One region of the Sphaerisporangium krabiense genome, then DNA from elsewhere that is predicted to be linked to it. Evidence: riboswitches for the same ligand, from Rfam matches in the RefSeq annotation. Region 1 holds a riboswitch; each other region holds the start of a gene.
The links. A riboswitch is a leader RNA that binds a small molecule or an ion and turns the genes downstream of it on or off. The one in region 1 is predicted to bind cobalamin.

Region 1 (9,864 bases):
CGCGAGTCGCGCCTGGTCGCCGGGATCGACCACCCCAACATCATCCCGATCTACGAGGCGGGCGAGAGCGACGAGCTGCTCTTCATCGCCATGCGGTACGTCGAGGGGTCCGACCTGCGCAGGCTGATCCAGGCGAGCGGCCCGCTGCCGGTGGCCCGCGCCTACGCGCTGTTCTCCCAGATCGCCTCCGCGCTGGACGCCGCCCACCAGCAGGGGCTCGTCCACCGGGACGTGAAGCCGGCGAACATCCTGGTCACCGACGGTTCCGACCGCGACCCCGAGCACGTCTACCTGACCGACTTCGGGCTGACCAAGAGCACGTTCTCCGAGGCGGGGCTGACCAGCCAGGGCCATTTCATGGGCACGCCGCGGTACGTGGCGCCCGAGCAGATCCGCGGCCTGCCCGTGGACGGGCGCAGCGACCTGTACGCCTTCGCCTGCGTGGTGTACGAGGCGCTGTCGGGGCTGCCGCCGTTCCAGCGGGACACCGAGCTGGCGCTGCTGTACGCGCACGTCTCGCACGACCCTCCGCCGCTCACGCCGTACCGGACCGACCTGCCGCACGCCGTCAACCGGGTGATGGGGCGGGCGCTGGCCAAGTCGCCGGGCGAGCGGTACGCCACCTGCCGGGAGTTCGTGACCGCGCTCAGGGACGCGATCAGCGCCGAGGAGCCGCACAGCCCGCCGGAGGGCCGCCGGTCCTGGCCGCCGTTCCCGGGGGCTCCCGGGCAGGGGGCGCCCGGGGCGCCGTGGACCGCCGCGCAACCGGGCGGCCCCACCTCCCACCCGGGCCACTCCCTCACCCCGCCCCCGGGCCACGGCCCCGCGCCCTTCCCGGAGCACGGCGCCGCCCCCGCCGCGGGTCACGCCTCCGTCCCGGGCCAGGGCCGGGCGCCCGCCCCCGCGGGGGCCGGGCATGTCCACACGCCGCCCTCCGGGGCCGGCCACGTCCCGGCAGCGGGCTCCTCGGGGCACGTCCCCGCGTCCGTGCCCTCAGGGCAGGCGCCGGGGACGGGGACCGTGCCGCCGGGCTACCCGAGCGCGGGCGGGTACCCCGAGACGGGCGGCTCCACCCACCCCGGCCCCCCGCCGCCGGCCGGACGGCGCCGCCCGCCCGCCGGGCTGCTGATCGCGGCGGGCGCGGTGCTGGTCTCGCTGGTGGTGGCCGCCGTGCTGCTCCTCGGCCAGGGCTCCCCGGTCGCGCCGGGCCCCAAGCGGTATCCGGGGAGCCCTGCCGCTCCCATGGCGTTCGAGTACCCGGGCACGTGGGAGTCCCGCACGCACAACGACGAGTACGCCGTGTTCTCCCCGGCGGCGGCCGAGTTCGACACGTTGTTCTCGGTGCCGATCGCCTCGGACTGGACGGCCGTCAACGCCCTGCTCGCGAGCCATCCCGAGCGGGCGACCGGCGTGTTCGCCGAGCTCAACGACACGATCAGCACCTCCGACGCGCCCGAGACGCTGAAGCGCAGCCTGAGCTTCGTGCTGCCGGGGCCCGCCGACTTCGCCTCGGCGCCCACCTCGGCCACCGTCGGGGGCAGGCCGGCGTTCCGGCTCACGGGCGTGGTGAACGACCCGGCCCAGCAGGGACGCCTGGACCTGGTCGTCTACATCGTCAGCCGCGGCCAGGACAAGCCGGTCGCGCTGCTCGCCTTCTTCTGCCCGCCCGCGAGGTGCGACCAGACCGCCATCGACCGCGTCACCTCCACCACGACGTTCCCGTCCTGAGCCGTCCCACCGGCCGTCACGGCGTGATGTCGTGGGCGGCCGACCAGGCGCGGGCTCCGTCGAGGACGGCGTGGTGGACGGCGCGGGCGAGGCGGGCGCCCCAGACGGACCTGGGCCCGCCGAACGGCTCGCGCGGGCCTTCGGCGCGCACGGCCACGCACACGGCGTCGGAGGCGGTGCCGGTGCAGGCGTACCCGGCCTCGATCAGGGCCTGGGTCTTGGCCTCGGTGACGGTCATCACGGTGTTGACCAGGGCGGCGTCGGACATGGCCACGGGGAGGGCCACGACGATGTTGACGGTGCCGGGGGCCGGGTGGAGCCGCTGCGGGCGCAGTTCGGTGTCGGGGACGCCCTCGGGCGAGGCCGCCCAGGTGGGCACGCGCAGGCCGACGGTGGCGACCGCCTCGGCTCCCCCGTCCTCGGCCCGGGTGTAGCGGTCGACGGAGGCGGCGGTCATCATGCCGACGCCCGTGCCGGGCGGGGCCAGCTCGCGCAGGTGCTCCCTCGGGTCCATGCGCGCGTACGCGGCCACCACCTGGGCGTTCAGCACCCATTCCGCGGGGACGATGCCGCCGCCGAGCACGGCGGAGGAGATCATGCGCCAGCCGGGGCCGAACTCCCACAGCAGGGAGGCGAGACGGGCGCCGTCCTCGTGCCGGTGGCTCAGCGACGGCGGGGACGGCATGGGGACTCCTCAGGGGGCCGGGGGTGCTCGAAGCGTACCCCGGGGCCCTCAGGCCGGTTTCGGGGCGTCCTGCCGGGGACGGACGAGGTTGACCAGCGGGCGGCCGTCGGGGCCGGCGTCGACGCGGACGCGGGCGCCGAAGTGGCGGGCGAGCAGGGGCTCGGTGAGGACGTCGGCCACCGGGCCCGCGGCGGCGGGGCGCCCGCCGGCGAGCAGCAGCATGGCGTCGGCGTACTGCCCGGCCAGGCTGAGGTCGTGGATGGTGGTGATCACGGTGAGGCCGTCGGCCAGGCGCAGCCGGTCCACCAGTTCGAGCACCTGCTGCTGGTGGCCGAGGTCCAGGGCGGTGGTGGGCTCGTCGAGCAGCAGCACGGGGGCCTGCTGGGCGAGCGCGCGGGCCAGGACGACCCGCTGGCGCTCGCCGCCGGACAGGTGGCCGAGCGGCCGGCCGGCGAGCGCGGCCAGGCCGAGGCGTTCGAGCACGGACCCGGTGACGCTCCTGTCGCTCCTGGACTCCCGGCCGAGGTAGGAGATGTACGGCGTGCGGCCCAGCATGGCGTACTCGAACACGGTCAGCTGGGGCGGCAGCACCGGGTCCTGCGGGGCGTAGGCCATCAGGCGGGCGCGCCTGCGCGGCGCGAGGCCGCGCGCGGGGACGCCGTCGACGAGCACCTCGCCGCTCGCCTCCACCAGCCCCATCATCGCCCGCAGCAGCGTGGACTTGCCGGCGCCGTTCGGCCCGATCACCGCCAGCCACTCGCCGCCGCGCGCCGACAGCCCGACGCCGGACAGCACGGGCCTGCCGTCCAGCGACACGCCGAGGCCGCGCACCTCGACGGAGTTCACCGGGCCGGGCGAGGTGCTCACACGCTCACCGTGCGGGTGGCGCGCAGGATGCCGACGAAGAACGGCGCGCCGACGAACGCGGTGACCACGCCGATGGGCAGCTCGGCCGGGGCGAGCATCGTGCGGGCCAGCAGGTCGGCGAGCACCATGAACGCGGCGCCGCCGAGCAGCGACAGCGGGAGCACCACGCGGTAGGACCCGCCGGCGAGCCGCCGCACGGCGTGCGGCACGACCACGCCGACGAACCCGATGAGGCCGCTGACCGCGACCGCGGAGGCCGTGGCCAGGGACGCGGCGCACAGGACGACGAGACGTACCCGGGCGGCGTCCACGCCGAGGCCGACGGCCTCGTCGTCGCCCACCGACATGACGTCGAGCAGGCGGCCGTGGGCCAGCAGGACGACCGCCGACACCAGGGCGTAGGGGGCGACCAGCCGGACCTGGGACCAGTCGCCCGCGACGCCGCCGAGTATCCAGGAGTAGATCTTCTGGAGCTGCTCGACGCGGATCTGCTGGACGAACGCCTGCAGCGCGGCGAGGAAGGAGGAGACCGCGACCCCGGCGAGCACGAGCGTGGCCGTGCCGCCGCCGCGCCCGGCCGTGCTGCCGAGCGCGTACGCCAGCAGCACCCCGCCGATCGCGCCGCCGAACGCGGCGATCGGCACCAGGCCCTCCACCTGCACCAGGACGATCATCAGGGTGGCGGTGAAGCCGGCGCCCGCGGCGGCGCCGAGCAGATAGGGGTCGGCGAGGGGGTTGCGGAACACGCCCTGGTAGCCGGCGCCGGACATGGCGAGCAGGCCGCCGACGACGGCGGCCAGCACGACCCGGGGCATGCGCAGCTCGAAGAGCAGGCCCTTCTCGACCGGCGAGAGACCCGAGCTCACCGAGACGAACGGCAGCCGGTCGAGGAGTTCGAGCAGCATGCCCTTCGCGGGGATGCCGACCGCCCCGATCGTCAGGCCCGCCAGCAGGCAGATCGCGAGCACGACCAGCGCCACCACGAGCGCCGCCGGCCGTGCGCGCGCCGGAGACGCCGTCGCCATGGCCGCCGGTCTCAGCCCGCGGCCTTCTGGACGGCCTCGCCCACGACCTTGACCAGGTCGACCACGCGCGGCCCCCAGCGGGAGGCGATGTCATCGTCGAGGGGGACGACCCGGTCGTTCTTGATGGCGGACAGGCCGGCCCAGCCGGGCCTCTTGGCGAGGGTCGCCTTGGACTGGCCGCAGCACTTGGTGTCGCCCAAGAAGATCAGGTCGGGGTCGGCCTTGACGACGAACTCGCTGGAGAGCTTGGGGTAGCCGCCGGCGGGGTCGGGGGCCTTGTCGGCGATGTTGGTCAGGCCGAACAGGCCGTAGACCTGGCCGAGGAAGGTGCTGGAGGTCACCGAGTAGGGGGTGCTGTCCAGCTCGTGGTAGTAGCTCAGCTTCTTGTCCTTGGGCGCGGCGGCGGCGATCGCGTCGATCCGGCCCTTCATGCCCTGGGCGAGCTCGGCGGCCTTGGCGCCGTTGCCGGTGGCGGCCCCGAGGTCGGCGATCTCGTCGTAGACCTCGTCGAATTTGGTGGCGGCGGGCTCCAGCAGCACCGGGACGCCGACCTTGGTGAGCGCGCCGACGATGCCGTCAATGTCGTTGGACAGGACGACCAGGTCGGGGCTCTTGGCGATGATGGCCTCGGCGTTCGGCTTGAAGCCGGACAGGTCGGTCTTCGGCGCCTCCGCCGGGTGGTTGGACTGGTCGTCCACGGCGACGACCTGCGGGCCCGCGCCGATCGCGAACAGCGTCTCGGTGTGGCTGGCCGACAGAGAGATGATCTTCGTGGGCTTGGCGGCGATCGTCACCGGGCCGTTGCCGGCCTGGACGGTGACCGGGAAGCCGGCGGCGCCCGCGGACGGGGCGGGAGCCTGGGAAGTGCTGGGGGCTGCGCCGGGAGCTGAGGGAGCGTCGGTCCGGCCGCACGCGGCCAGCGTCAGCGTACCCAGCAACGCGCACGCCAGGGCCGTGCGTACGGGCCTCACGCGGGTTCCTCCTGTTGCCGGGAAACGAGGACCCGTGGTCATGACGGATCACCCTTTTCCACGAGGGTTGACGGCGTCGGCGCGGGTGGAGGCGACCTGGCTCGATCCGAGGGGATCTCACAGTTGCGGGACAGCGCCGGAATCACACCGGACTTCGCTCCACGCCACGCGTCACACGAACCGTATCAATCCACGGGTGGAGGGGACACGCCAGGTCGTGACCGGCGTACCACCGCAGGTCAGGCGAGCTGGGCCTCGGCCGCGGCGATGATCTCCTGGAGGCGGAGGCCGTGGCGGGCGTCCAGCGGGTGGCCGCCGCCGGCGCGCACGGTGGCGGCGAACTCGGCGGCCATGGCGGGGAAGACCTCCGGGCCGAGGACGTCGCCGGTCAGTGTGGCGCTGCCCCGGTGGCCGTAGACCGCGACCCGGGAGACGCCGTCCCCGCCGCGCGCGGCCATGGACAGCGACGCCTCGCTGACCGCGCCGGTCTCGTGCTCCAGCAGCAGGCCCGTCCAGGCGAGCGGGTCGCCGTGGGCGCGCACGCCGGTGACGGGCCCGAGCGCGGCGTCCAGCAGGTCGATCACGTGCGGGCCGACGTCGAGGATCGCGCCGCGCTCGCGCCGCCACGGGGAGTCGATCTCGTGCAGGGCGCCGGAGACGTTCACGGCGTGCCCGCCGAAGGGGTCGAGGCCGGAGACCCGCCGCAGGAAGTCCTTGGTGGCGGGGGCGTACCGGAAGGTCAGCACCATCTGGGAGGCGACGCCGGCCTCGCCCACGGCGTCGGCCAGGCGGCGCGCGGCGTCGAGGTCGGCGGCCAGCGGCTTCTCCAGCAGCAGGGCCTTGCCGGCCTTGGCGGCGAGGAGGCCGAGCTCGGCCTGCACGGCGGGCGGGACGCAGAACGCGACGGCCTCGCAGACGTCGAACAGCTCCTCGACCCGCTCGTACACCGGCGCCCCGAGGCGGGCGGCGGCCTCGGGCCTGCGCGCCCACACCCCGGCGAGCCGCGTGTGCGGCCCGGCGGCGAGCATGGGGGCGTGCACGGCCTCCGCCCACGGCCCGGCTCCGATGAGGCCCACCGACACTGGTTCCACGACGTTCAGCTCCCCGGGGTGTCCGACGGTCGGAGTGAGACTAGCCCAGCCGTGTGGGGGTCTCCGGCGGCGGGTATCACGCCCTTGGATTCCGGACTGTACGGAAAAGGCCATTTTCGACGGTCTAAGTGGTTATTGACCGAAACCTTGATCGCGGTCCGCGATCGTGATAGTTCATTGATCATGTGGCATTTTGCCGCACGAAATTACCAATTGTCGCGTTCGCGATATGCGGTGAGCGGCGCTCGATAGGAAGCCTCCGGAGCCGGACCCCCCTCCCCCGGCACCTGGGCGCCCGCTTCGTGCGGCACAACCGGTCACGGCCTTTCACGGCCTTTCACGCATGGCGCGAACGCGGCACGGCCCGCAGCACACCCCTTGGAGCACCCCACGATGTCGGTCGCCGCTTCCCCCCGGCATGCCCGAACCGTTCCCCTCCTCAGACTCCTCCCCCGGCTCTGGCGCGACCCCGTGAACATGCTGGCGACGCTCGCCCGCGATGCGAGCGGCATGATCGTACGTCTCCCCGCCGGCTCGCCTTCCCTCTACCTCGTCAGCCATCCCGACCACGTGCAGCACGTGCTGCGCGGCAATTGGGAGAACTACCAGCGCGACGGGATGTTGTGGCGGCCCGTGCGACGCCTGCTCGGGCAGAGCATTCTGAGCGACGGCGCCTCCTGGGAGGCCAGCAGGCGGATCATGCAGCCGCTGCTGACCGCGAGGAAGGTGGCCTCGCTGGCCGAGGAGATGGCGCGCACGGTGAACGAGCGCGTCGGCGAACTGGAGGGGTACGCGGTCTCGGGCCGTACCTTCGACGCGGCCGAGGAACTGGCGGACCTCGTCAACCAGACCGTGATCAAGGTGCTGTTCGGCGGGCGGCTCTCCCGCGCGGCCGGGCACCGGCTGTCCCTCGCCTACGACCGCGCGACCCGCGCCATCGCCTTCCGCCTGCTCATGCCCTCCATGCCCTACTCCCTCCGCCTGCCCGGCGACCGGACCTTCATGGCGGCGGTGAAGACCATCGACGAGGAGATCCTGCCCATGATCCGGCAGGGGTGCCCGCACGCGCCCGGCGACGTCTTCTCCGCGCTCTACCAGGCCAGAGCCGAGCGGGGCGAGGGCGAGCGGCAGATCCGCGACGACATCGTGAACATGTACAGCGCGGCCGCGGAGACGACGGCGACCGCCCTCACCTGGCTGTGGCCCACGCTGGACGCCCACCCCGACGTCGCCGACCGGCTGCGCGCCGAGGTGGACCAGGTCGTGGGCGACGGGCCGGTGCGGGCGTCCCACCTGCCGGAGCTGACCTACACCTCGATGGTGCTGCGGGAGCTGATGCGGCTCAGCCCGGCCGCCTGGCTGTTCCCCCGCGTGGCCGAGAACGCCGACCGCATCGACGGCGTGCCGATCGAGGCCGGGGCGCAGGTGCTGATCAGCCCGTACGCCACCCACCGGCTGGACGGGTTCTGGGACCGTCCGCTGGAGTTCGACCCGGAGCGCTTCGCGCCAGGGGCCGCCGAGCGCCGCCACCGCTACGCCTACTTCCCCTTCGGCGGCGGCCCGCACCTGTGCCTGGGCAAGCCGCTGTTCGAGATGGCGGCGCCGCTGATCATCGCCGCCATCCTGAGCCGGTTCCGCCCGACCGTGCGCGGCGGCCGTCCCATCACCCCCCTCCCCGCGGCCACGCTGCGCCCGCGCCAGAAGGTCGAGCTGACGCTCGTCCACGCCCGGCGGGAGGCCGCGTGAGCACGGACCTGGACGCGCTGGAGATCGGGAGGATCTGCGCGGAGGCCGGACGCTCCCAGCGGCACATGCGGCAGTGGACGGCGGAATACCCGGGGCTGTTCCCCGCGCGGCCGTTCGACGCGGCCTTCTACGGCACGCTCTCGATGGCCATGGCCTTCAGCGGGCCGTGGTTCACCGCCGAGGAGCTGAAGATCACGAACAAGGCGGCTCTGTGGGGGTTCGCCGCCGACTGGCTGGCCGACTACGTCCACAGCTCCCCCGGCGAGGTGCGCGAGCTGGTCGGTGCGTGCCTGGCGGTGGCGGACGGAGTCCCGCCCGCCGCCGGCGACGACCTCGGCCGCACATTGGCGCATCTCCGCGCCGACCTGGCGGCGGCGCCCGCGTTCCCCGAGCTGGAGACGGTTTGGCGCGACGAACTGGCCCGGATGCTCGACACGATGGCGCGGGAGTCGGACTGGAAGGCCGCCGGCATCACGCCGTCCCTGGAGGAGTACCTGGACAATGCCGACAACCACGGCTTCTGCTTCGTGTTCGCCTGCCACTGGATCGCCACCGGCGGCCCGGACGCGGCACGGGACGCCGACCGCGTCCGCCAGGCGGCACGGGCCGTTCAGCGGGTCATGCGGCTGCTCAACGACCTTTCCTCCTACGAGCGGGACAAGAGCTGGGGGGACCTCAACGCCCTGCTGATCGGCGTGTCGCGCGAGCAGGTGCTCGAACGCGCCGCCGCGCTCACGCGCGAGGCCAGGACCCTGATCGGCGAGCTGCGCGGTGGCCACGACCGCCTCGCCGTCTACATGGAGCGCCAGATGGACTTCTGCGCCGGGTTCTACGAGGTCGGCGCGTACTGGGGCTCCCTGTGAGCGCCAGCGACCTCGCTCCCGCCCCGTGCGGCGGCGAGGCGGACGAGCAGGACGTGGCCGCCGGCGCCGAGCGCCTGATCGCGGGGCTCGCCGGGCGGCCGTGGGGCCAGGTCGGCGTCTCGGTCTACGAGACCGGGCGGCTGGTCGCGCTGGCGCCCTGGCTGACCGGCCACGCCGAGCGGATCGCCTACCTCATCGAGGCGCAGCGGGAGAACGGACGCTGGGGCGCCCACGACGAGTACGACCTGGTCCCGACCCTGAGCGCCGTGGAGGCCCTGCTCGGCGAGACGCGGCGCGGCGCGCCCGAGGGGCTTGGCGAGTACGTCGCCAGGTCCGCCGCGCGCGGCCTGCGCGCGCTGTCCGTGCGACGCCCGCCGGAGGGCGCGGCGCCGGACATGCCGGCGCGTGAGCTGATCGTGGCGTACCTGACCGAGGCGATCGACCGGCGGCTGCGCGATTCGGGCGGGCCGGAACCTCACCTGGCCGAGGCGGTGGCACTCCCCCGGCCCGATCCCGCGAGCGTGGCCAAGCTCGCGAGGATCCGCGCCGGTCTGCGGTCCGGCGCCCGGCTGCCCGAGAAGTTGCTGCACGCGCTGGAGGTCGGCGGCGAGGCGGCGGCGGGCGCCCTGGGGGTGCGGCCGGAGCCGCTCGGGGCGGTCGGGGCCTCACCGGCCGCGACGGCCGCCTGGCTCGGCGCGGGGACCGTGCCCGAGCCCGGGCATCCGGCGCGCCGGTACCTGGAGGCGGTCGCGGGCCTGCACGGCGGGCCCGTGCCGTGCGCCCTGCCCATCACCGTGTTCGAGCGCGGATGGGTGCTCAGCACGCTGAAACGGGCCGGCGTCCCGCTGTGCGCGCCGGAGGCGCTCGTGGCGAGCCTGCGCGCGGGCG
Region 2 (9,864 bases), on a different contig from region 1:
ATCGTGGCCTCCGCCGGCCCCCGGGGCCGCGGCTGGTCACCACGAATCATCACAGAACCAGGCATTTCACACGAGTCCGGGGTGGAATCGATCACCTCCTCCCGCGGCCTTCAGCGGCCTCCAGCGGCACCGCTCACGGACGTGCCACCGGCGCGGGCCCCAGGGCCACGCGCCGGCTCTCGCGCAGTTCTAACCAGACATCGAATTACGAATCATGAAAAAGAGAGACATGGCTCATACGCCACGGCGGGGACGGCGGGTCAGAACGCCTCGTCCAGGCGCACCGTGCCCTCCACGGCCACCTGGTAGGCCGACACGCGCCGCTCGAAGAAGTTCGCCAGCTCCTGCACGTCCTGGAGCTCCATGAAGGCGAACGGGTTGGCCGACCCGTAACGCGGCGGCAGGCCCAGCCGGGCCAGACGCCGGTCGGCGACGTACTCCAGGTACTCGCGCATGCCCTCGGCCGTCATCCCGGCGACGCCCTCGCCGCAGAGGTCGCGGGCGAACGCGAGCTCCGCGGCGACCGCCTCCTCGATCATGCGGGTCACCTGGGCGCCCATCTCGTCGTCGAACAGCTCGGGCTCCTCGGCCCGCACGGTGTCCACGACCGCGAACGCGAACTCCATGTGCATGGACTCGTCGCGGAACACCCAGTTCGTCCCGGTGGCCAGCCCGCCGAGCAGGCCGCGCGAACGCAGCCAGTACACGTACGCGAAGGCACCGTAGAAGAACAGCCCCTCGATGCACGCGGCGAAGCAGATCAGGTTGAGCAGGAAGGCCCGCCGGTCGTCGCGGGTCTCCAGCCGGGCCAGCCCCTCGATGGAGTCGATCCAGCGGAAGCAGAACTCGGCCTTGTCCCGGATGGACGGGATGTGCTCGATCGCCGCGAACGCCTTGGCCCGCTCGTCGTGGTCGGGCAGGTAGGTGTCGAGCAGCGTGAGGTAGAACTGCACGTGCACGGCCTCCTCGAAGAGCTGCCGCGACAGGTACAGCCGCGCCTCGGGCGCGTTGACGTGCTGGTACAGGTTGAGCACGAGGTTGTTGGCGACGATCGAGTCACCGGTGGCGAAGAAGGCCACCAGGCGGTTGATCAGGTGGCGCTCCTGCGGGCCGAGCCGGGCGAGGTCGGCGAGGTCGGACTGCAGGTCCACCTCCTCGACCGTCCAGGTGTTGCGGATCGCGGCCCGGTAGCGCTCGTAGAAGTCCGGGTAGCGCATCGGACGCAGGGTCAGGTTCATGCCGGGGTCGAGCAGCATCACTGGCACGCCTCGCAGATCTCGGGGTTCTCCAGGGAACAGGCGACGGCCTCGGGCTCCGAGGGCGTCGCGGACGCCGTGGCGGGGACGGCGACGGTGGTCTGCGCGATGCGGGTGGCCGGGCGGGAGCGCAGGTAGTAGGTCGTCTTCAGCCCCGCGCGCCAGGCGTAGGCGTACATCGAGGACAGCTTGCCGATGGTCGGGGCCGCCATGAACAGGTTCAGCGACTGCGACTGGTCGACGTACGGCTGGCGCGCCGCGGCCATGTCGATCAGCGCCTTCTGCGGCAGCTCCCACGCGGTGCGGTACAGCGCGCGCAGGTCCTCGGGGATGGACGCGATGTCCTGGACCGAGCCGTCCGCCCGCTTGATCGCGTCCCTGACCTCGGGCGTCCACAGCCCGCGCTCCCGCAGGTCGCGCACCAGGTAGCGGTTGACCTGCAGGAACTCCCCCGACAGGGTCTCGCGCTTGAAGACGTTGGACACCTGCGGCTCGATGCACTCGTAGCATCCGGCGATCGAGGCGATGGTCGCCGTCGGAGCGATCGCGATCATCAGCGAGTTGCGCAGGCCGGTGGCGGCGACGCGCTCGCGCAGCGCCGCCCACTCGCCGGGGTGGACGGGCCGGGCGTCGGCGTAGTGGTCCGGGTGCAGCGTCCCGCGCGCCGCCCGCGTGTCGCCGTAGGACGGGTGGGCGCCGAGCTCCTCGGCCAGGTCGCAGGACGTCCGGTAGGCGGCGAGCGCGATCTCCTCGGCGACGCGCGTGGACAGGGCCAGCGCCTCGGGCGCGTCGAAGGGCAGGCGCAGCGCGAAGAACACGTCGGCCAGGCCCATCACGCCGAGCCCGATCGGGCGCCAGCGCCTGTTGGCGGCCTCGGCCTCGGGCGTCGGGTAGTAGCCGAGGTCGATGGACCTGTCCAGGAACCGGACGGCGGTCGCCACCGTGGCGCGCAGCCGCGCCCAGTCGAGCCCGCCGCCGGTCAGGTGGGCGGCCAGGTTGACCGAGCCGAGGTTGCACACCGCGGTCTCGGCGTCGCTGGTCACCTCCAGGATCTCGGTGCAGAGGTTGGACAGGTGGATGACGTTCTCCGGCAGCGCCGTCTGGTTGGACGCGCGGTTGGCGGCGTCCTTGAACGTCATCCAGCCGTTGCCGGTCTGGGCGAGCGTGCGCATCATGCGGCCGTACAGCGCGCGGGCGGGCACCTTGCGGACCTGCCGTCCGGCGGCCTCGGCCTCGCGGTAGGCGGTCTCGAACGCCTCACCCCACAGGTCGGTCAGCTCCGGGACCTCCTTGGGGTCGAACAGCGACCACTCGGCGTCGGCCTCGACCCTGCGCATGAACTCGTCGGGCACCCAGTTGGCCAGGTTCAGGTTGTGGGTGCGCCGGGCGTCCTCGCCGGTGTTGTCGCGCAGTTCGAGGAACTCCTCGACGTCGGCGTGCCAGGGTTCGAGGTAGACGCAGGCCGCGCCCTTGCGCCGCCCGCCCTGGTTGACGGCGGCGACGCTGGCGTCCAGCGTGCGCAGCCAGGGGACGATGCCGTTGGACAGCCCGTTGGTGCCCCGGATCAGCGAGCCGCGCGCGCGGACCCTGGTCCAGGCGATGCCGATGCCGCCCGCGTACTTCGACAGGCGCGCCACCTGGGCGTACCGCTGGTAGATGCCGTCCAGCTCGTCGCGCGGGGAGTCCAGCAGGAAGCACGAGGAGAGCTGGGGCCTGCGGGTGCCGGAGTTGAACAGCGTGGGCGAGCTCGGCAGGTACGACAGCGTGGAGATCAGCCGGTACAGCTCGCCGGCCTCGGCGACGGTCCGCGCGAGGCCGCAGGCGACGCGCAGGAAGAAGTGCTGCGGGGTCTCGAGGACGCCCCGGGTGACGGGGTGGCGCAGCAGGTAGCGGTCGTAGACGGTGCGCAGCCCGAAGTACTCGAAGCGGCCGTCCCCCTCCGGGTCGGTGAGAGCGTCCAGCGCGGCGGCGTGGTCCCGGACGAACGCGGCGAGCCGGTCGTGGACCAGGCCCGCGGCGTGCGTGGCCGCGACCGACTCCGAGAACCTCCGCACGCCGTGCGCCGCCGCCTCCTCGGCGATCTCCTCGGCGAGCAGCCGGGCGGCGAGGCGGGAGTTCTCCGGGTCGGCGATGACCCGGGCGGCGGCCTCCTCGATGGCGAGCCGCCGTCGCTCGCCGGCCGCGTCCCGCCGGTAGGCCGGGGGCGGGACGGTCGCCGCGTCACTCGCCGGGTGAGTCACCGCGTCGGTCACGGTCACCTGCTGTCTCCTTCGTGCGAACGGGGTGCCGCGAGGAAGGAGCGCACGAAGACATGGCCCGGCGGCCCTCATGCGGGCATGCCGGGACGACCTCGTCTCGCGGCCCTCCCTCGGGGCCTGGACGACGTCACGGGCAGGTCTTCGGGCTCGCGGGCGCACGGCACACCCCTACTGGCCGTCGCTTCCCGGGCCCTGCGGCCCAGTGCCTTGTGACGGCGGTCGTTCCCGCTCACCGCTGCGGGGCAGCGCCGGACTCACACCGGCTTCCCTCTTACCTCGCCGAAGCGAACCAGCGACGAGCATGGATCCTACATCTAGTGGCGCGGCGCGCAACAACCCCTATAAGTTGTGTCGAGCAGGGGTACGGAGCGTCACCGTCAGGCCCGCACGCCCAGCTCGCCGAGCGCGCGGCCGAGGCGGGCCGACTCCACGCCGAGCCACTGCCGGAAGTCCTCGCCGTCCAGGTACAAGGGGGTCCAGCCGTTGCGCCCGCACAGCGCCTGCCAGCGCGGCGACTCGGCCACGTCCCGGCACAGCAGGGCCAGCGCGGCGCGGTCGTCGTCGGCGAGGCGGCCCGGCCCGAGCAGGCCGCGCCAGTTCGCGCAGTACAGGTGGACGTCGGACTCCAGCAGCGTCGGGGCCTCCAGGCCGGGGATGCGCTCGGGCGAGGACACCGCGAGCACGCGCAGCTCTCCCGAGCGCACGCGCGCCCGCACGGCCGCCTGCCCCGCGATGACGGCGGCCGCGCCGCCGCCGTTGAGCGCGGCGACGGCGTCGTCGCAGGTCGGGTGGGCCGCGTACCGGACCAGGCGGGCGTCGACGCCGAGGCTCTGGGCGAGCATGCCGAGCAGCAGGTGGTCCACGCCGCCCTCGTTCCTGCCCGCGACGGCGAGCCGGCCGGGGTCGCGGCGCAGGGCGTCGGCGAACGCGCCGAACGTGGCCAGGCGCGAGGACGCGGGGACGGCGATCAGCTCCCACTCGCCGCAGAGCCGGGCCACCGGGGTCGTGCCGGCGAAGGCGCCCGACGGGCGGGCGGCGCGCACCGTGCCGACCAGCTCGGGTTCGGCCATCAGGACCTGGTCGGCGCGGGGCGCCCGGGTGAACTCGGCCAGGCAGGACGCGAGGGGCCTGGTCTCGACGTGGACGGCCCTGGCCAGCGACTCGCGTTCGGCCACTCCTTTCAGCGACCGGGCGACCCTGTCGGCGTCGCCGCCCGCCGGGCCCGGCACCACCATCGAGATCCGCGTGGTGGCGGGGCCGCGCGTGCCGGTGGCGCCGCCGCACCCGGCGGCCATTGCGACGAGCCCCGCGCCGAGCGCGAGAACCTGGCGACGACGCATGGTTCACGCCCTTTCCCCCGATATCGGGCTAAATGCCCATTTCAGCGGCCCGGCACACGGCACGAGAACGGATCCTTGACGTCCTCCGCGCTCCTGACCCACCTCGACGTCCCGCTCACCGCGCGGGAGAGGCGGTCCCCCGTACGGGGGAGGCGGTTCCCGATGCGGGGGGAGTCGCCGGTCAACGGCGCGCGGCGAATGTGGACACGTTGGTCTTTCGCCCGTCGAAATGGGAGCCATCGTGTCCGACACCCGATCCGACACCACACCGTCCACCACCACCTCTCCCCGGAAAGCCGGGTGGGCCGGATGGGCGGGATACGCGGCGGCGGTGTGGGCCGCCCTGTACGGAGTGGTGGCGTTGTTCTGGACGATCTCCGGGAAGGGCTACCCCTTCGGGCCGGGACACGCGGAGGACTCCCCCGCGCTGCTGCGGTCGCCGCCCGCCTCGACGGGGGCGCCGATCTTCGCGACCGTGCTGCTCGTCACCGCCGTCGCGGCCCTGGCCATGGCGGGCCGGCACGCGGTGTCGCCGGGCCGCCCGGCGCGCGCCGCCCTGCTCGGCTTCGGCTGGACTGTGGCGGCGGTCCTGCTCGTGGGCGTGCCGACCGAGGACGTCCTCGCGCTCACCGGGTACGCGCCGATGCTGATCCTCGGCGCCCCCTTCGGCTGGCCGCGAGGCGTGGACTACGCCGCCGTGTTCGACTGGTCGCTGCTGAACCAGGTCTGGTGCCTGGCCGGCGGCTATCTGGTGGCGTTCACGGTGCTGTCCTGGCAGCGGCGCGCCCGGGGGGCCTGCGCCCGCTGCGGCCGGCGCCACGACGGCTCGGCGCGGGACCGGCGCCGCCTGCTCGCGCTGAGCCGCTGGGCGACGGCCGCGGCCGTCGTGATCCCCCTGCTGTACGCGGCGAGCCGGTACGCCTGGCTCGCGGGCATCCCGCTCGGCATCGACGACGCGCTGCTGCGCTCGCTGTGGGACAGCGGCGGCGTCTGGGCGGGCGCGGGGCTCGCGACGGCCGCCGTCGCGGGGGCGGCGCTCACGCTGGGTCTCGTCCAGCGCTGGGGAGAGGTGTTCCCCCACTGGACGCCCGGCCTGGCGGGCCGCCGCGTCCCCATCACGCTCGCCGTGATCCCGGCGGCGTACGTGGCGCCCATCGTCGTCACGGCGGGCCTCGGCATCGTCACCTCGCCCGAGCTCGGCCGGCTGACCGGCTACAGCCCGGTGCTGCTCGGCACGCACGCGCTCTGGCTGCTGTGGGGCCCGGCCCTGGCGTTCGCCGCCTTCTGCTACTACCTGCGGCGGCGCGGCGCGTGCCCGATGTGCGGGAGGCGGGGATGACGGGCGTGCCGGGCCCCCTGGCCCTCTCGGACGGCGAGCGTCCCCTCGCGGAGTGGACCCGCCACGCCCTGGCGGAGGTGGAGGAGCTGCTGGCCGCCACGCTGCGCGCCCCCGGCGACCCCTTCCTGACCACGGTCGCGACGCACCTGCTGGCCGCGGGCGGCAAGCGGCTGCGTCCCAGGATCGCCCTGCTGGCCGCGCGGTTCGGGGATCCCGACCGGCCGGAGGTGCCGCGCGCGGCGGCGGCCGTGGAGCTGATCCACGTGGCCTCGCTGTACCACGACGACGTCATGGACGAGGCGGCGACGCGGCGGGGAGTTCCGAGCGTCAACGCCAGGTGGGGCAACCGGGTGGCCATCCTCGCCGGGGACTACCTGGTGGCCAGGGCCGCCGAGCTGGTCGCGCCGCTCGGGCCCGCGGCGGCGCAGGAGCAGGCGCGGATGATGACCCGGCTCGTGACCGGGCAGCTCCGCGAGACCGTCGGCGCGGGGCGCGACGCCGATCCCGAGCGGTACTACATGCGCGTCATCGCCGACAAGACGGCGGCCTTGTTCGCGCTGGCCGCCCGCCTCGGGGCGCAGGCGGCGGGGGCGGGCCCCGAGGCGCGGGAGGCGCTGGGGGCGTTCGGGGAGGCGTACGGCGTCGCCTACCAGCTGTGCGACGACGTGCTCGACATCGCGGGCCCGGACGGGCGCGCGGGCAAGCCCGCGGGCGCGGACCTGCGCCAAGGGGTGGCGACGCTGCCGGTGCTCCGGGCCCTGCGGGGGCGGGGCCGGACACCGGCGCGGCTGCGCGGGCTGCTCGCCCGCGGTCCCGTCACCGACCCGGGACGCCTGGCCGCCGCCACGCGCCTGCTGCGGCGCTCCCCCGGCCTCGCCGAGGCCCGCGCCGAGGTCGCCCGGCACGCCGGCCGCGCCCGCCACGCCCTGGACGCCCTGCCCGGCTCTCCGGCGCGCGCCGAACTGATCGCCATGTGCGCCCACCTCGCCGCCCGCGCCTCCGGGACCGGCTGACGCCTCCACCGGGCCCCGGCCCCGTGCCGGAACGGCATGGGGCCTCACCCCTCGGGGCTGACGAACCCGGACTCGTAGGCGACGATCACGGCCTGCGTGCGGTCGCGGGCGGCGAGCTTGGCCAGGACGTTGCCGACGTGCGTCTTGACGGTCTCGGCGCCCACGACCAGGCGCGCGGCGATCTCGGCGTTGGACAGCCCGGCGGCCATGAGCCGCAGGACCTCCTCCTCGCGCTCGGTGAGCCGGGCGCGGCGGAGCCGGTCGGCCGCCGGGCCGGTGGCGGGGCCGCGCCCGTGGGCGCCGGCCAGGCGGCGGATCGCGGCCGGGAACACCAGCGACTCCCCGCGGGCGACCACGCGCACCGCCTGCACGACCTCGGCCGGGCGCGCCCGCTTCAGCAGGAACCCGCTCGCGCCCGCCCGCAGCGCGTCGTACACGTGGTCGTCGTTCTCGAACGTGGTGACGACGAGCACCCGGGGCGGCTCGCCGGAGGCGGCCAGCAGGCGGCGCGTGGCCTCGATGCCGTCGATGGCCGGCATCCGCACGTCCATGAGGACCACGTCGGGACGGCCGCGCGCCACCATCGGCATCACCTCGGCGCCGTCGGCGGCCTCGCCGACCACCTCCAGGTCGGGCTGGGCGTCGATGATGACGCGCAGCCCCACCCGGATCAGCTCCTCGTCGTCGACGAGCGCCACCCGGATGACCGTCATCGCGCCCCCTCCGCCTGGGGCCGGCGCGCCCCGGCCGTGATCACGGTTCCCCCACCGGCAGCCGTACCGAGACCCGCCACTGCCCGTCCCGCACCCCGGCGGTCATGGAGCCGCCGAGCATGGCGACCCGCTCCCGCATGCCGGAGAGCCCGTGCCCGCCCTGGCGGCGGCCGGGGACGCCGGTGACCGGGTTGGTCACCTCGATGGCGAGCGTGCGCGCGTCGGCGCGGACGCGCAGCGCCACGGGCACCCGGCCGGCGTGCCGCAGCGCGTTGGTGAGGCTTTCCTGGACGATGCGGTACCCCTCGCGCGACACCGCGGCGGGAAGCCCGTCCACCGGCCCCTCGACGCGCGCGCCGACCTCGACGCCGGCGCCGCGCGCGTGCGCCACGAGACGGTCCAGGTCGGCCAGCCGGCCGTGCGGCTCCGGCGGGCCGTGGGCGTCGTCCGGCTCGCGGAGCATGCCGAGGACGCGGTCCAGGTCCTCCGCGGCGGCCCTGCCGGTCTCCTCGATCGCGGCGAGCGCGCGGGCGGCGAACGCCGGGTCCTTCTCCAGGACCTCCCGCGCCGCCGCCGCCTGCAGCGTGGTCACGGTCAGCGCGTGGCCGATGGAGTCGTGCAGCTCGCGGGCCAGCCGGTTGCGCTCGGCGAGCCGGGCGGCGCGGGCCTCCAGCGCGGCGATGCGCTCGGCGGGCGAGGGTCCGAGCAGCACCGGGGCCATCACGGCCGCGAGCCCGCCGAGCCCCGCGACGGCGTACAGCGCGCCGACCAGCAAGACCGCGCCGAGCAGGGCGAGCCACCCGGTGTCGTGCTCGTCCAGCGGCCCGAGCCGCAGCCCGGCCAGCGCGCCGCCCGCGAGGTCCAGCCACTGGAGCGTGAACGCCAGGCCCATCGCCACGGGCACGAACAGGAGCAGGGCGACGACTCCGCCCGCGCAGAGGTGGACGGCGAACCACAGGGCCGCGCGCAGCCGCGTCTCGCGCGCGGCCCGGCCCCGCTCGGCGGTCGCGGGAGGGTCGGGCAGGGCCACGCCGAGCAGCGAGCGGGCCGCCGCGATCTCCAGGGCCCGGGTGCCGCGCAGGAACGGCGGCACCAGCCCGACGAGCGCGGTCACCGCCAGCACGACGGCGAGGAGCACCTGCGGCGCGCCGGGAACGGCGTACATGCGCGCGAACGCCCACCCGAGCAACAGGTACGGCAACAGCAGCACCCCACCGAGCAGCAGATGCACCGCACGCCGATAGGTCGTGGCGCTGAACAGCGGCCCGGCCACCCCGCGAACGCCCACCCGCCGATCCTCCCAGACTTCTCCGCTCGCCCCCGCGTGGAGACATCAGGGAAATATACGGAACGCGGCGTCCGGGAGAGCGCGATGTCCCGGTCCGGCCACCACGCTCCGCAGTTGACCGGTCACGCGCGTGATACCGTCCGAGCGTCCCCCCAGGTGACGCCTGTCGTGCCTGGTCACAAGGCGGGTCCCGGCGGGGTGCCGGGGTCCACGCGCGGACCGGAGGTTCAATCACCCATGACGACTCAGCAGCTCGGCGATGACACGCGCCGCGGCGTCGAACGGCTTCTCCAGTTCTCCGAGCACGTCGGCGGCCTGCGGGAGGAGGACGTGCTGGAGGTTCTGCGGGAGAACGGCATCACCACCCTGGAGGGGTTGGTCCGGCGCGGCCTGAGCGCCCCGCGCTCGGCGTCGCCGGAGCCGGTGGGCGCGTCCGCGCCGCTCGGGCCCGGCGAGGCGTCCGGCGGGCCCGCGGCCCCGAACGGGCGCGTCACGCACCGGCCGCCGAGCATGGCCGTGGTCGTGGACGGCGTCGAGCACGACCCCGCCGACCTGGTCCGCTTCGACGGCCGGCCCCTGCATTTCGTGGCGAGCCACGCGAACGGCGAGCCGCGGCTGCTGGCGTTCACCGACGACCGGCCGCTGCGGACCGCGCTG
Region 3 (9,864 bases), 820 kb from region 1:
GCCGAGTCCAAACAGGCCCTGGCGGAGCACGGCGACCTGCCCTACCTGGTCGTACACGGCCGCCGAGGCGGAAGCGCCCTGGCAGCGGCGGCCGTCAACGCGATCGCAAGCGAGAAAGAGTGAACACCCCGATGAACCCCGAAGCGCAGACCGGCCCTCAGCAGCCCGAGACCCGAGACGGCGTGACCCCAGACGGCGCGATTCGGGATGGCGAGGTCCAGGACGGCGGAGCCCGAGGCAGCGGGGCCCGGGACGGCGTGATCCGGGACGGCGAGGTCGGGGGCCGAAGCGGTCAGGTTCAGGGCGGCGGGGGCCGGGATCGTGAGGTTCGGGATGGCGGGGTCCCGAGTGGCGGGGTCTCAGATGGCGCAGTCCCGCGTGGTGAGGTTCGGGATGGCGGGGTCCCGCGTGGTGAGGTTCGGGATGGCGGGGCTCGGGGTGGCGAGGTGCGGGGGAGAGGGTGGCTGCGGGGGGTGGGGGTGGGGCCTGGGGATCCGGAACTGGTGACCGTGAAGGCCGCACGGCTCATCAGCGACGCCGAGGTGATCGCCTACCACAGCGCACGGCACGGGCGCAGCGTCGCACGGGCCGTCGCCGCGCCGTACCTTCGGGACGGGCAGATCGAGGAGGCCCTCGTCTACCCGGTCACGACCGAGACGACCCGGCACCCGGGCGGATACCAGGGCGCGATCGACGAGTTCTACGAGGACTGCGCCCGCCGCCTCGCCGCCCATCTCGACGCCGGCCGCGACGTGGTCGTGCTCTGCGAAGGCGACCCCTTCTTCTACGGCTCCTACATGCACATGCACAAGCGTCTCGCGCACCGCTACCCGACCGAGGTCGTGCCCGGCGTCACCTCGGTGAGCGCCGCCTCGGCGGTGCTGGGCCGCCCGCTGGTCGAGCGCGAGGAGACCCTGACCGTCCTGCCCGGCACGCTGCCGCCGGACACGCTGGCCGCGCGCATGGCCGACCCCGGCTCGCTGGCGGTGCTCAAACTCGGCCGCACGTTCCCCGCCGTCCGCGACGCGCTGGCCCGTGCCGGCCGCCTCGACGAGGCCTGGTACGTGGAGCGCGCCACCAGCGACCGCCAGCGCATCGCCCCCCTCGCCGACGTGGACCCGACCGAGGTGCCGTACTTCTCCCTCGCCCTCATCCCCAGCAGGGCCGGCGCCTCCTTCCCCACCCCCACCCCGGCGTCGGGCGAGGCGGTATCGCATGGGGCGGGCCAAGGCGAGACGAAGCGGTGTGAGCCGGGGCCGGTCCCGGCCGGGCATGTGAGGCACGGCGAGGGGGAGTGGCGCGGGGCGGCGCCGGGCTCGGGCGAGCGGGCGGGCCAGGGGGATGCGGCGCGGGGGGAAGTGGCCGTCGTAGGGCTTGGGCCTGCGGGGCGGGCGTGGCTGACGCCTGAGGCTCAGGACGTGCTGGCACGCGCCGACGACCTCGTCGGGTACGGCCCGTACCTGGACCGTGTGCCGCCGAACCCGCGCCAGCGGCGGCACCCGTCCGACAACCGCGTGGAGGCCGAGCGCGCCGCCCACGCGCTGGAGCTGGCCAGGGCGGGCTCGCGAGTGGCCGTCGTGTCTTCCGGGGACCCGGGCGTCTTCGCCATGGCCGCGGCGGTGCTGGAGGTGGCGTGCGAGCCACGGTTCGCCGAGGTGCCGGTGCGCGTGGTGCCCGGTCTGACCGCGGCCCAGGCGGTCGCCGCCCGCGCGGGCGCGCCGCTCGGCCACGACTACTGCGTCCTGTCCCTGTCCGACCGGCTCAAGCCCTGGGACGTCATCGCGGCCCGCCTGACCGCCGCCGCCCGCGCGGACCTCGTGATCGCCATCTACAACCCGGCCTCACGCGCCCGCCGCTGGCAGGTGGAAGCGGCACGCGACCTGCTGCTGGAGCACCGCGCCCCGGACACCCCCGTCGTCGTCGGGCGCGACGTCGGCGGCCCCGCCGAGAACGTCCACGTCACGACCCTGAACAAGCTGGACGTCAACGGCATCGACATGCGCTGCCTACTCCTGATCGGCTCCTCGATGACCCGCCACACCACCCGAACCAGCGGCCCCACCGTCTACACCCCTCGTCGCTACCCGGCAGAGTGAATGCGTCCCCGTTCGTCGCTTGCGGCCCTTTTGTGCGGCGTGCGCTGTTGGCGCAGGTGACGGGTGGGACCGCGGAGCTAGCCACGACAGCGGGGCATGGGAAGGGTGCGTGAAGGGGTCTCGACGCGCGTGATTGGGACGTCGCCGTTTCGTCGGGGAACTGGATGACGATGCGGGGTCGACCCGAGCGTTCACAGCAGGGTGTGCAGCCAGGTGAGCGCAGCTTCCACGGTTTCGGCCACGTGGCAGGCCGGTAGGGGTGGGCGGTGTACGACGACGACCGGCAGGCCGAGAGTCCGGGCGGCGGCTAGCTTGGCTACCGTCATTGTCCCGCCGCTGTCCTTGGTGACCAGGACGTCGATCCGGTGTTCGCGCATCAGCGAGCGTTCGCCGTCCGGTGTGTACGGTCCGCGGTCCAGGATGAGGTGGTGGTGGGCGGGCAGCGGAGGCTCGGGCGGGTCCACCGTGCGGATCAGGAACCACAGGGCGTCCAGGCCCGCGAACACGGGCAGGCCCTGGCGTCCGGTCGTGAGGAACACCCTGCGTCCCAGGGAGGGCAGGGACGCGGCGGCGTCCTCCAGCGACCGCGCCCAGCGCCAGTCGTCCCCCTCCTCCGGGCGCCATCCCGGACGCCTGAGCACCAGCAACGGGACCCCGGCCAGCTCCGTGGCCCGCACGGCGGAGGCGGTGATCCGCTCGGCGAAGGGGTGCGTGGCGTCGACCACCGCACGTATGCGCTGGTCACGAAGCCATACGGCCATCCGGTCCGGGCCGCCGAACCCGCCGACGCGCACCTCGCCCTCCGGCAGCCGTGGGTCGTTCACCCGGCCGGCCAGCGACGAGACCACGCGGATCTCGGGACGTCCCGCGAGCGCCGCCGCGAGCCGCCGCGCCTCGCCCGTGCCGCCGAGTATCAGTACCCCCGCACTCACCGAGCCTCCCTGTGATGCCTCTCGCGCCACGAACACGAAGCTCCGTCAGCGCGCGTCCCGGGCCGCGGTGACGGCGGCGGCGACGTCCTCGATGGCCGTCGCGCGCACGCTCCCACCCCCGGCCTCGACCCGGTACCCGTCCCCGGTGGCCACCACCAGCACGGCGTCCCCACTCGGCCGCCCGCACCGACGCTCACAGCCCACCCAGTGCACGGGCAGCGGCACGCCCGACGGACCGGCGGCTGCTTGGAGGGCGGCGCGGGCGGGGCCGCTCTGAGGAGTGACGCGGGCGGTGTCCCCCAGAAGGGCGGCCCGGGCGGTGGTGGCTTGGCCGGTGGCCTGGGTGGCGTCGGTCTGGACGTCGGAGAGGGACTTCTCGCATCCTGGTCGCCCGGCGCAGGACGACACGCCGCTCCACGGGGAACGCGGGTCGGTGACCAGCCCGGCCTCCTCCGACCGTGAGCGCCATCGTTCCGCGTCCTCAGGGGTCAGTCCGGGCACGATCACGCCGCGCCACGGCGTCAGCCGTACCTCACCAGGCCCCGCCTCGGCCGCCGCCGCCAGTACGGCCGTCTGCGCGGCCGTCAGCCGTCCGAGCGGCGGCATCACGACGAGGGCCACCCGTCCGTCGGCCTGCGGCATCGGCCCGAGCAGCACGGCGCCCGGCTCCGCGGGGATGGCGACCTCGCCCGCGACCGCGGCACGACCAGGCGCCGTAGGCCGAGAAGGGGCGTGGAGGCGCGTGGTGATCGCTTCGGGCCCGTCGGCCAGTTCCGCGATGCGCCAGGCGGTGGAACCCCGCGCCGCGCGCTCGGTGAGGAACGCCTCGGCGGCGTCGATCATGAGCGCCACGGCCTCGCGCGGCCCCGCCCGCAGGCCGGTGTCCCGCCCGGCCAGCAGAACCGCGCCCTGGACGGGCACGACCGGCTCGCAAGGCTCAGGGGATGCGGGGGGCGGCAAGGGGATGTAGGTGATGTCGGCCGGGAGGTGGGCGACGTCGCCGCGGCCGTCGTCGAGGGCGAACAGGAAGCGGCCGGGCAGGTCGGACAGGGCGGGGCGGGAGAGGAGCATGGCGTCCAGTTCGCGGACCAGCGGGGCGATCTCCAGGAGTCCGCGCCCGTCCAGGCCGGCCAAGGGAGAGGCCAGGATGTTGCGCACCCGTTCGTGCGTGGCCGAAGGGAGGAGGCCGGCGGCGGCCATCCGTTCGGCGAACCGTGCCGCCGCCGGTCCGGTCAGTCCGCGTACCTGCACGTTCGCCCGCGAGGTCAGCTCGATGACCCCCGAGCCGAGGTCGGCCGCCGCCGCGCCGAGCTCGCGCAGCCGTCCGGCCGTGAGCAGCCCTCCGGGGACGCGGACCCGTGCCACGGCGCCGTCCGCCGCGGCATGCGTCTGCAGAGCGCCGGGACAGGCGTCCCGCCGCGCCCGCTCGGGAAAGTCCACGACCGCCACGCCGAGGATCGTAACCCCAGGCCCGAGCCCTCAGACCAGTGCGTCCCCTTCAGACAGCCGGTGGGATCTGGGCATCCGGCGTGAGGGCGCGGCCGTGCGGGCACTGGTCGGATCCTTCGGTCGAAGGGGTACCTCTCTCCCCATGGGCGGTGGGGGCGTGATCTGATAGGGGCGACGGCGATGCGGAGGAAGCCGGTGTGAGTCCGGCGCGGTCCCGCCACTGTTACCGGGGAGTCGACCCCACCTGAAGGCCACGGCCCGGAGACGGGCGGGAAGGCCGGGGTGAAGCGCTGATCCGGGAGCCAGGAGACTCCGAGCCGTGTATGGACCCGCTACCCGGGGCGCGGACCCCGAGTGAGGAAACGTGCCGTGCGCGAACTCCCTGTCCTGCTGCTGTCGACCTCTGACACCGACCTGCTCAGCGCACGCGCGAGCGGTCTGCCGTACCGGCTCGGCAACCCCGCCCGGCTGGCGCCCGGCGACCTTCCCCCGCTGCTGGAGGACGCCGGCCTCGTGGTGGTCCGCCTGCTCGGTGGCCGGCGCGTCTGGGAGGAGGGGCTGGACGCCGTGCTGGCCGGTCCCCGCCCGGTCGTGGTGCTCGGCGGCGAGCAGGCCCCTGACGCCGAGCTGATGGAGCTGTCCACGGTGCCGGGCGGCGTGTGCGCGGAGGCGCACGCCTACCTGGCCCACGGCGGCCCGGCGAACCTCGCGGAGCTGCACCGCTTCCTGTCCGACACCGTCCTGCTGACCGGCCACGGCTTCGCGCCGCCCGCGCCGACCCCGAGCTGGGGCGTCCTGGACCGCCCGCGGTCCTCGGAGACACAGGGGGCAGGGGCGCGGGCCGTGGAGGGGCAGGGGCGGCCTGTGGTGGGGGTGCTCTACTACCGGGCGCATCACGTCGCGGGGAACACGCGGTTCGTCGAGGTGCTGTGTGACGCGGTGGAGGAGGCCGGGGGGCGGGCGTTGCCCGTGTACTGCGCCTCGCTGCGGGCGGCCGAGCCGGGTCTGCTGGAGGCGCTCGCCCAGGTGGACGCGCTGGTGGTGACCGTGCTCGCGGCGGGAGGCACGCGGCCCGCGACCGCGTCGGCGGGCGGCGACGACGAGGCGTGGGACGTGGGCGCGCTGGCGAGGCTGGACGTGCCCGTCCTGCAAGGCCTGTGCCTCACGGGGGACCGCGCGACGTGGCTGGCGAGCGACGACGGCCTGTCGCCGCTGGACGCCGCCTCGCAGGTGGCCATCCCGGAGTTCGACGGGCGGATCATCACCGTCCCCTTCTCGTTCAAGGAGGTCGACGCCGACGGCCTGCCCGTCTACGTGGCCGACCCGGAGCGCGCGGCCAGGGTCGCGGGCATCGCCGTCCGCCACGCCGCGCTCCGGCACGTGCCCCCGTCCGCCAGGCGGGTCGCCGTGATGCTGTCGGCGTACCCGACCAAGCACGCCCGCATCGGCAACGCGGTGGGTCTCGACACGCCCGCCAGCGTCGTACGGCTGATGGCCGCGATGCGGGACCAGGGGTACGACATCGGGGCCGACGGCGAGATCCCGGGCGTGGCCGAGGGGGACGGCGACGCGCTGATCCACGCGCTCATCGCCGCGGGCGGCCAGGACCAGGACTGGCTGACCGAGGAGCAGCTCGCCGGCAACCCCGTCCGCGTCTCGGCGGCCCGCTACGGCGCCTGGTACGCCACCCTCCCCGAGGACCTGCGGGCCCGCATGGAGCGGCACTGGGGCCCGCCGCCGGGCGAGCTGTTCGTCGACCGTTCCCGCGACCCGGAGGGCGAGATCGTGCTGGCCGCGCTGCGCGCCGGCAACGTCGTGGTGATGGTGCAGCCGCCGCGCGGGTTCGGCGAGAACCCCATCGCGATCTACCACGATCCGGACCTGCCGCCGAGCCACCACTTCCTGGCCGCCTACCGCTGGCTGCGCGACGGTTTCGGCGCGCACGCCGTCGTCCACGTCGGCAAGCACGGCAACCTGGAGTGGCTCCCGGGCAAGTCGGCCGGCATGTCCGCCTCCTGCGGCACCGACGCCGCGCTCGGCGACCTGCCGCTGATCTACCCCTTCCTGGTCAACGACCCGGGCGAGGGCACGCAGGCCAAGCGCCGCGCCCACGCCGTGCTGGTGGACCATCTCGTGCCGCCGATGGCCCGCGCGGACGGCTACGGCGACATGGCGCGCCTGGAGCAGCTCCTGGACGAGCACGCCTCGATCGCCGCGATGGACCCGGCCAAGCTGCCCGCGATCCGCGCCCAGATCTGGACGCTGATCCAGGCGGCGCGCCTGGACCACGACCTCGGGGTGGCGGACCGGCCGCACGACGCCGAGTTCGACGACTTCCTGCTGCACGTGGACGGGTGGCTGTGCGAGGTCAAGGACGTGCAGATCCGCGACGGGCTGCACGTGCTCGGCCAGGCCCCCGAGGGACGCGCCCGCGTGGACCTCGTGCTGGCCATGCTGCGCGCCCGGCAGATGTGGGCGGGCGGCACCGCCGTGCCGGGCCTGCGCGAGGCGCTCGGCCTGACCGAGGACGGCGCCGCGGGGCGCGCCGAGACCGACCGGGCCGAGGGTCTGGCGGCGGCGCTGGTCGAGGGCATGGAGGAGCGCGGCTGGGATCCGGCGGCGGTGGAAGAGGTGCGCGCGTCCGTCCTCGGCGCCACGGAGGGGACGGAGGCCGTGGCGCGGGTGCTGGAGTTCGCGGCCGCCGAGATCGTGCCGCGGCTGGCGAGGACGGCCGACGAGATCGGGGCGGTGCTGCACGCCCTGGACGGCGGGTACGTCCCGGCGGGGCCCAGCGGGTCGCCGTTGCGCGGCCTGGTCAACGTGCTGCCGACCGGCAGGAACTTCTACTCGGTGGACCCGAAGGCGGTGCCGAGCCGGCTCGCGTGGGAGACCGGGCAGGCGATGGCCGACTCGCTGCTCGCGCGCTACCGCGCCGACACCGGCGAGTGGCCCCGCTCGGTCGGCCTGTCGATCTGGGGGACCAGCGCCATGCGGACCGCGGGGGACGACGTGGGGGAGGTGCTGGCGCTGCTCGGCGTCCGCCCGGTGTGGGACGAGGCGTCCCGGCGGGTCACGGGCCTTGAGGCCGTGCCCGCCGCCGAGCTCGGCCGTCCCCGCGTGGACGTGACCGTTCGCATCAGCGGGTTCTTCCGCGACGCGTTCCCGCACGTCGTGGCCATGCTGGACGACGCCGTCCGGCTCGCGGCCGCGCAGGAGGAGCCGGACGAGCTGAACTACGTGCGCGCGCACGTGCGGGCCGACCGGGCCGCGCACGGCGACGAGCGGCGCGCCACCACGCGGATCTTCGGCTCCCGCCCGGGCGCGTACGGGGCGGGGCTGCTGCCGCTCATCGACAGCCGCAACTGGCGCGACGACGCCGACCTGGCCGAGGTGTACGCGGTGTGGGGCGGCTTCGCGTACGGCAGGGACATGGACGGCGTCCCGGCGCGCCCGGACATGGAGGCCGCCTACCGGCGCATCGCGGTGGCCGCGAAGAACGTCGACACGCGCGAGCACGACATCGCCGACTCCGACGACTACTTCCAGTACCACGGCGGCATGATCGCCACGGTCCGCGCCCTGACCGGCCGCGCGCCCGCCGCGTACGTCGGCGACAGCACCCGCCCGGACGCGGTGCGCACCCGCACCCTGTCGGAGGAGACGGCGCGGATCTTCCGGGCCCGGGTGGTGAACCCGCGCTGGGTGGCGGCGATGCGGCGGCACGGGTACAAGGGGGCGTTCGAGCTGGCGGCGACGGTGGACTACCTGTTCGGCTACGACGCGACGACGGGCGTGGTGGCCGACTGGATGTACGACAGGCTCGCGGCGGTGTACGTGCTGGACGCGGAGAACCAGGCGTTCCTCGCCGCGTCCAACCCGTGGGCCCTGCACGGCATCGCCGAGCGCCTGCTGGAGGCGGCGAACAGGAACATGTGGGAACACCCGGACCCGGAAATCCTGCGGGCCCTCCAGGAGGTCTATCTGAAGGCCGAGGGCGACATCGAGAGCGGGGGGTGAACCGCGTCGCGCGGTTCTCTTCCCCGGGGAAAGGCATGTGCGTGGAAATAGCGGCGAGGGCGAGATGGTTTCGCCGTCAACTTTCTCGGTGCCGACTTGTGAATGCGCGAATATCTGCATTCCACCGCATTTCCTCGTAATCCCGCGGCCCATCGGCATTCGGGGTATTCGGCGCCGCCTCCGGCCGCTCCTCCTTCGCGGAGCGGAGCCCGTGCCCCGTGGCAGGAGGGGCGGGCGGTGAAGTTCCGCCGGGCGGGGAAGGATCGTTGTCGGGGGCGTGATGACGAGGACTCCGATCGCCGACTACGCGTTGCTGTCCGACCGCCATTCGGCCGCGCTGGTCTCGCGGCACGGTTCGGTGGACTGGTTGTGCCTGCCGCGGTTCGACAGCCCGTCGGTGTTCGGCGCGATCCTGGACGACTCGGCCGGCCGCTGGTCCATCCGCCCGCCGGGCACGCGGAAGGTGTCGCGGCGGTACCTGGACGGCACGATGGTGCTGGAGACGACGTTCGAGACCGCGACCGGCACGCTGGTGCTGACCGACGCCATGGTCGTCGGCGAGCACCCGGACGTGCACCGGCTCGGCGCGAGCGCGCCCCACGTGCTCGCCCGCCGGGCCGCCTGCACGCGCGGCGCCGTCCGCGTGGAGCTGCGTTACGCCCCGCGATCCGAGTACGGCCAGGTCGTGCCGCTGCTGTGCGAGATCCCCGGCGGCGTGAACTCCCGGGGCGGGCCCGACCGGCTGACGATGTCCACACCGGTCGCCCTCGATCTGGCGGGGCACGAGGCCGCGGCGACGGTCGCGATGGAGGAGGGCGCCCGCCTGTGCTTCGCGCTGCAGCGCAGCGACGCCTGCGCCGAGGCGCCGCCCGTCTGGGACCAGGCGCGGATCACCGAGGCGATCGAGACCACGGCGCGGGCCTGGCGGCGCTGGGCCGAGGCACACCAGCGCTACGACGGCCCCTACCGCGACATGGTGGCCCTGTCCGGGCGAGTCCTGCACGCGCTGAGCTACCAGCCGACCGGCGCGATCGTGGCCGCGCCGACCACCTCGCTGCCGGAGAGCCCGGAGGGCGAGCGCAACTGGGACTACCGCTTCTCCTGGATCCGGGACGCCAGCTTCACGATGGAGGCCCTGTGGGTCGCGGCCTGCCCGGACGAGGCGGGCGACTTCCTGAACTTCATGACCACCGCCGCCGCGAGCTACGAGCCGCAGGGCGCTCTGCAGATCATGTTCGGCGTCGGCTGCGAGCACGACCTGACCGAGCGTGAGCTGCCCCACCTGCGCGGATGGCAGGACAGCAGGCCGGTGCGCGTCGGCAACGCGGCGTGGAGGCAGCCCCAGGTCGACGTCTACGGCGAGCTGCTGG

Region 2: linked by a shared signal. The riboswitch ahead of BJ981_RS32185 (ribonucleoside-diphosphate reductase subunit alpha) and the one ahead of BJ981_RS23685 (ABC transporter substrate-binding protein) in region 1 are both predicted to bind cobalamin.
Region 3: linked by a shared signal. The riboswitch ahead of cobN (cobaltochelatase subunit CobN) and the one ahead of BJ981_RS23685 (ABC transporter substrate-binding protein) in region 1 are both predicted to bind cobalamin.

What each region holds. Positions count from the first base shown of each region.
Region 1 is NZ_JACHBR010000001.1:5,388,337-5,398,200, reverse strand. It holds gene BJ981_RS23705 (serine/threonine-protein kinase) at 1-1,728, shown strand, start outside; gene BJ981_RS23700 (adenosylcobinamide amidohydrolase) at 1,745-2,413, opposite strand; gene BJ981_RS23695 (ABC transporter ATP-binding protein) at 2,462-3,280, opposite strand; gene BJ981_RS23690 (FecCD family ABC transporter permease) at 3,277-4,305, opposite strand; gene BJ981_RS23685 (ABC transporter substrate-binding protein) at 4,317-5,276, opposite strand; cobalamin riboswitch at 5,346-5,468, opposite strand; gene BJ981_RS23680 (Gfo/Idh/MocA family protein) at 5,516-6,367, opposite strand; gene BJ981_RS23675 (cytochrome P450) at 6,761-8,113, shown strand; gene BJ981_RS23670 (terpene synthase family protein) at 8,110-8,976, shown strand; gene BJ981_RS23665 (prenyltransferase/squalene oxidase repeat-containing protein) at 8,973-9,864, shown strand, end outside.
Region 2 is NZ_JACHBR010000002.1:955,897-965,760, reverse strand. It holds gene BJ981_RS32190 (ribonucleotide-diphosphate reductase subunit beta) at 261-1,256, opposite strand; gene BJ981_RS32185 (ribonucleoside-diphosphate reductase subunit alpha) at 1,256-3,514, opposite strand; cobalamin riboswitch at 3,630-3,823, opposite strand; gene BJ981_RS32180 (Bug family tripartite tricarboxylate transporter substrate binding protein) at 3,892-4,854, opposite strand; gene BJ981_RS32175 (hypothetical protein) at 5,096-6,193, shown strand; gene BJ981_RS32170 (polyprenyl synthetase family protein) at 6,190-7,206, shown strand; gene BJ981_RS32165 (response regulator transcription factor) at 7,251-7,919, opposite strand; gene BJ981_RS32160 (sensor histidine kinase) at 7,960-9,207, opposite strand; gene BJ981_RS32155 (hypothetical protein) at 9,445-9,864, shown strand, end outside.
Region 3 is NZ_JACHBR010000001.1:4,567,764-4,577,627, forward strand. It holds gene BJ981_RS20220 (precorrin-8X methylmutase) at 1-123, shown strand, start outside; gene BJ981_RS20225 (precorrin-2 C(20)-methyltransferase) at 447-2,096, shown strand; gene BJ981_RS20230 (cobalt-precorrin-6A reductase) at 2,288-3,028, opposite strand; gene BJ981_RS20235 (ferredoxin-like domain-containing protein) at 3,074-4,477, opposite strand; cobalamin riboswitch at 4,663-4,790, shown strand; gene cobN (cobaltochelatase subunit CobN) at 4,847-8,494, shown strand; gene BJ981_RS20245 (glycoside hydrolase family 15 protein) at 8,775-9,864, shown strand, end outside.